One region of the Rouxiella sp. Mn2063 genome, then DNA from elsewhere that is predicted to be linked to it. Evidence: predicted binding sites of a transcription regulator. Region 1 holds the regulator's gene; the other holds the start of a gene.
The links. The regulator PurR, encoded in region 1, represses purine synthesis genes. The targets are predictions, from matches to a motif close to CANGCAAACGTTTGCNTG.
Positions count from the first base shown of each region.

Region 2: a site for PurR is predicted at 1,559-1,576, ahead of glyA (serine hydroxymethyltransferase). Genes of this name have one in related genera too.

Region 1 is NZ_JBMOUD010000003.1:396,430-399,609, reverse strand. It holds gene ACL9RG_RS07260 (C40 family peptidase) at 1-756, shown strand, start outside; gene ACL9RG_RS07255 (YnhF family membrane protein) at 988-1,077, opposite strand; gene purR (HTH-type transcriptional repressor PurR) at 1,481-2,506, shown strand; gene punR (DNA-binding transcriptional activator PunR) at 2,552-3,180, opposite strand, start outside.
Region 2 is NZ_JBMOUD010000010.1:26,501-29,680, reverse strand. It holds gene csiE (stationary phase inducible protein CsiE) at 1-91, shown strand, start outside; gene glyA (serine hydroxymethyltransferase) at 202-1,455, opposite strand; gene hmpA (NO-inducible flavohemoprotein) at 1,803-2,993, shown strand.

The sequences.
Region 1 (3,180 bases):
AGCCACGTCGATCAGACAAAACCTGAAGAACGACGAAAGCGAAAAGTTGTTGCTCGCAGTACTAAGAAAACAAAATCAGCGGCAGTAAATGAGCACCATAAATCGACAACACACAGTAAGAAAGCTGGCAGCCCCAAGCTGGTTAAGCATGCGTCTACAAAGGCGGCCATAGCCAAGCATGAAAAAAACGGACACAAAAAAGAGATTAAGAGTATCACTCACTCGTTAGCGAATGAGGCGGTAACCTGCCCTACTGTGGGTAAAAAAGCGTACGGTCGTCATCACAAGCATAAAGCGGCAAGTGAAAAATGCATGCCGATTGCGATGAGCGCCGCGCATAAAAAACGCTATCAGACAGCTAAATTGACTGCGATGAACAAATTGATGCACCAAGTCGGAAAACCTTACCGCTGGGGTGGGACATCGCCGAATACTGGTTTCGATTGTAGTGGCTTAGTTTACTACGCATATAAGGATTTGATGCGTATTAAGATGCCTCGCACGGCCGATGAAATGTATCACCTGCGTGATGCAGCGCCAATCAAACGTGGTGAGTTAGAATCTGGCGACTTGGTATTCTTTAAGATTTCCAAGCGCGGTGCCGCAGACCATGTTGGTGTTTATCTTGGTAATGGTAAATTTATTCAGTCTCCTCGCACAGGTGAAGACATAAAAATCAGTTACCTTGCGGATAACTACTGGCAAGATCATTACGTAGGCGCTCGTCGGGTCATGACCCCTAAAACGATTCGTTAAATAGTCAGTTAGCTCATCTTTGATGAAGAGCATTTAACGAAGTGTTTCCGTGATAACTGAGAACACACAGTTATCGACAAGAGAATGATAATAAAATAAGGGAAATCCCATTTAGGGATTTCCCTTATTTTTTATCGCTACCCTGCTTTGGCGAAGTCAGTGCTACATTGGCAAAGTAACTAAGGCATCGGTACAGTAGTCAGCCAACAACAACGCCTAGCGACGCCCAACTCAGTGCATCACCGCAGTAAAGCTGAAGATCAAGATCATCGCCAATGCGCAAACCGTGGTGATTAAAGACATTTTTAGATTACTATCCATACATCCTCCTTTCATGATGAACGCCGAGAATACTTATAATCATAACGAGCCAAACAGACATTGGCCATACAACCAGTAGCCACATAAAGAATAGCCATACAATTATTATGCCATTGATATATTCTCATAGCCGCTACCATTTTCCTATGATCTCTAACAAAGAGCGCCATCTTCGTAGTCAGCTTAAATTTTTCTTCCACTTTTCCGCAATATAAGAGAAAATTCGCGGTTACCGCCCTGCGATGTAACGGCTGCTTATCTCAGCCCCCTTTCAGGTTCTCTGCTGAAATCAATACAAACGATTTTGCTGCGTAAAGAAATTATCGCAGTTAAATAAACGCAGGCAAACGATTAACATAATGCTAACGTGCTAGTGCACGCGGGTTCAGGAGTTATTTTTTCCATGGCAACGATTAAAGATGTCGCTAAGCGTGCTGGCGTCTCAACCACGACGGTATCGCACGTCATCAATAAAACACGTTTCGTCGCCGAAGAAACCAAGGAAGCTGTGCGGGCTGCTATTAAAGATTTGCATTATTCTCCTAGTGCCGTCGCCCGTAGTCTTAAGGTCAACAACACCAAATCAATAGGGTTATTAGCCACATCAAGCGAAGCGCCCTACTTTGCTGAAGTTATTGAAGCCGTGGAAAACAGCTGTTTTGCCAAAGGCTATACGCTAATTTTATGCAATTCGCATAACAACCTAGAGAAACAGCGTGCTTACCTCGCCATGTTGGCGCAAAAGCGTGTTGATGGCTTACTGGTAATGTGTGCTGAATATCCAGCAGAATTGCTTGGCATGTTGGAAGAATACCGCGCTATCCCGATGGTGGTCATGGATTGGGGCGAATCGCGCAATGATTTCACCGACTCCATCATTGATAACGCCTTTGACGGTGGGTATTTGGCAGGACGTTATCTTATCGAGCGTGGCCATCGCGATATCGGCGCAATACCAGGCCAACTCAATCGTAATACCGGTGGTGGGCGCTTTAATGGCTTTGTTAAAGCGCTGACAGAGGCCAATATTCCCGTACGCGACGAATGGATTGTTCAAGGCGACTTTGAGCCAGAATCTGGATATCAGGCGATGCGACAGATCCTTTCACAGAAAAACCGTCCTACCGCAGTATTCTGCGGCGGTGATGTCATGGCAATGGGCGCTATCTGTGCCGCTGATGAAATGGGATTACGGGTTCCACAGGATATTTCAGTGATTGGCTATGATAATGTGCGCAATGCCCGTTATTATTCACCGCCACTCACAACGATTCATCAGCCGAAAGAACGCTTAGGTGAGATGGCGTTTACGATGCTATTGGACCGTATTATTAATAAACGTGAAGAACAACAAACCATAGAAGTTAAGCCTAAGCTGGTTGAACGACGCTCGGTTGCTGACGGACCTTACCGAGATTATCGCCGCTAAGCTTGCCATTAATACCCCACTAAGGATGCCAGACTGGCATCCTTTTTAGTTATCACGCAGCCATTCCTGGTTCAGCGTAATACTATCGCCTAAATAGTTAAGTAGCCACGCAAGAGCGGGCGACTGATTGTTCTGATCCCAAGTTAGACAGCATGGACTTTCCGGAAAGGTATTACTTAAGGTCAATGCGGTTAGTTTGTTCTGAGCAATCCAGGGTGAGACCATATGCACTGGCATCATGCCAACACACAACCCATCGAACAAACAATCAAGCGCACAAGTCCAATCAGGTACAACCAATCGACGCTGATTATCCAATGTCCAGGTATCACGTTTGGGAAGATTCCTCGATGTGTCCTCCAGACATAATGCAGGATAATGGCGCAGACTGTCGTCGTGAAGTGTCCCAGGCATTGCCGCCAATGGGTGTGTTGGGCTGACGACACAATGCCAATCCATAAATCCCATATCGCGAAAGTTAAAACGACCGCCTGCAGGTACCGCCCGTGTCGCACCAATAGCGACATCTGCACGACCATCTACCAGAGCATCCCACACACCGTTAAAGACTTCATTATGTATAATCAGCTCGGTATCTGAAAATTCGCGATAAAAGTCTACGACTAATCGCCGGAGCCTGGCTGGCTTTACAATACGATCGACAGCTACGTTGA
Region 2 (3,180 bases), on a different contig from region 1:
CACCGATGCCGATCCTTTAGTGATCCACACACAACTTCCGCTGGCAAAAGATCAGCGCAAACGCATCCGCTCACTGCTGGAAGCGCGCTAATTTCGCGATATACACCCTAAAAAATCCATAAAAAAAGGTGACGCTCGTCAGAGTCATCACCTTTTAAGCAACGCCTGAAATCAGGCGTTGTGATTAAGCATCAGATGCAATTAAGCGTAAACTGGGAAACGCGCACAAACGGCCAGCACTTTCTGTTTCACGCTTTCAATGGTGCCTTCATCATTGATGTTATCCAACACATCACAGATCCAGCCAGCCAGTTCACGAACTTCAGCTTCTTTAAAGCCACGACGCGTGACCGCTGGTGTACCGATACGTACGCCTGAAGTCACAAATGGGCTCTTCGGATCATTAGGTACGGAGTTTTTGTTAACAGTGATGTTAGCACGGCCTAACGCAGCGTCAGCATCTTTACCTGTCAGGTTTTTATCAACCAAGTCCAGCAAGAACAGGTGGTTATGAGTACCACCAGACACGACTTTGTAGCCACGCGCCAGCACAACTTCAACCATCGCTTTAGCATTGATAGCCACTTGCTGCTGGTAAGCTTTGAACTCAGGTTCCATTGCTTCTTTCAGCGCCACCGCTTTACCGGCGATAACGTGCATCAATGGACCACCCTGACCGCCAGGGAATACCGCTGAGTTAAGTTTTTTGTAAAACTCTTCGCTGCCGCCTTTAGCCAGAATCAAACCACCGCGTGGGCCAGCCAGCGTTTTGTGGGTCGTGGTAGTGACGATGTGCGCATGAGGAATTGGGTTCGGGTAAACGCCAGCAGCAATCAGACCCGCAACGTGCGCCATATCGACGAACAAGTATGCGCCAACGCTGTCAGCGATCTCACGCATTTTTGCCCAATCAACCACACCGGAGAATGCAGAGAAGCCACCGATGATCATTTTTGGCTTGTGTGCTTGCGCTTGTTTAGCCACGTCGTCGTAATCAATATCACCGCTTTCGTTAATGCCGTAAGGCACCACGTTGTAGAGCTTACCAGACAGGTTAACCGGCGAGCCGTGAGTCAAGTGACCGCCGTGGCCCAGGTTCATACCCAGAATAGTATCGCCTGGTTGCAGCAACGCCGTGTAAACCGCGAAGTTAGCCTGTGAACCAGAGTGTGGTTGAACGTTTGCAAAATCAGCACCAAACAGCTCTTTAGCACGGTCAATAGCCAGTTGCTCAACGATATCAACATACTCGCAACCACCGTAGTAACGCTTGCCTGGGTAACCTTCGGCATATTTGTTGGTCAGTTGCGATCCCTGTGCTTGCATCACGCGTGGGCTAGTGTAGTTTTCTGATGCAATCAGCTCGATGTGCTCTTCCTGACGCACAACTTCTTGCTCCATCGCTTGCCACAGCGCAGCATCATAATCGGCTAGGTTCATTTCACGCTTTAACATTCGCTTCTCCTGACTCAACAATCTTTAAAAAATGCCCCTTTGGGTTCTGGGACACAGTGTAAACTGTTTCTACCCGCTTGGGATAGACTTAAGAGAAGGTTTTTAGGCAAACGTTTGGCTACAGGCAGCACAAGGCTTTGCAGTGGTAATATCTTGACCATAATCAGGCGTATTCTCTTCATGACGGCATGCAAAGTTTTCAGCTTTGTGACCCCATAGACAACTTTTTAATCCCCATGCGCACAAAAAGGTTTTTACAAAAAAGCGCACAAGCAATAAGATGCATTTAAAATACATGTTAAAAGAATTTTTAATCTTCCGTCTGCTTCATATTTAGGAGTTTTACTATGCTGGACAGCCAAACTATTGCCATCGTCAAATCCACGCTTCCACTATTACAGGCGACCGGCCCGAGCTTAACCGCCCATTTTTATGATCGCATGTTTGTTCATAACCCAGAGCTGAAAGATATTTTCAATATGAACAATCAGCGTAACGGCGCTCAGCGTCAGGCATTGTTTGATGCCATCTGCGGTTATGCTGCCAACATTGATAATCTCCCGGCGTTACTGCCAGTCGTTGAACGCATCGCTCAAAAGCATGCGAGTTTTAATATTCAGCCGGATCAGTACCAGATTGTTGGCAGCAATTTATTAGCCACTATTGATGAGATGCTAAACCCGGGGCAAGAAGTGCTGGATGCCTGGGGCAAAGCTTATGAAGTATTAGCTGGCGTATTTATTGGCCGTGAAGAAGGGATTTATCAAGAAACCGCCGATCAAGAAGGTGGCTGGCGCGGAACCCGAGAATTTAGAATTAAAGAGAAAACGCAGCAAAGCACATTAATCACCAGCTTTTTACTCGAGCCTGTTGATGGTCAGCCTGTCGTTGATTTCCAGCCGGGGCAATATTTGGCCGTTTATGTCCGCAGCCCGAATATGGAGAATCAGGAAATTCGCCAATATTCCCTAACACAAGCCGCTAACGGCCATACCTATCGCATCGCAGTTAAACGCGAAGAACATGGTCTGGTTTCCAATTATCTACATCAAGTGGCCCAAGTCGGCGATAGCGTACATCTGGCAGCACCACACGGTGATTTCTTCTTAGATGTTACCGATGAAACACCGGTTGCTCTGATATCTGGCGGTGTCGGCCAAACCCCGATGCTCGGTATGTTACATGCGCTGGCACGACGTCATCATCGTGGGCCTATTGAGTGGATCCACGCCACAGAAAATGGCCAGGTACACGCCTTCGCAGCAGAAATCCGCGCAATCAATAAAACCTTGCCGCAGCTACACTCACAAGTTTGGTACCAGCAGCCACTAAGCAACGATCGTCAGGCTGAGGATTATCAATATCAAGGGTTGCTGGATATTTCTGCGATCCAAGCGCGGATCTCCGCCCCCAACATGGCATTTTACCTGTGTGGCCCAATTGGCTTTATGCAATTTGCCGCCAAACAGCTGATAGCGCTGGGCGTTAGCGAAGACCGGATTCATTATGAGTGCTTCGGGCCACATAAGGTTTTGTGATTTTTCTTAAGCAATGACCGTGCTTTAGGCGGTTTTGTAAAACCGGAACGGTGAATGTTTCGGTTTATCAACTTCGGTTCTCAATATGAATCCGTAGCCTAAACCGACCGAAGGGGCGGTAAGCGCCGCCCCTTCCGGCTTCCCGCGCTTTTTGCTACTTCAACATAGTATCCAGCGGAGGCCATGT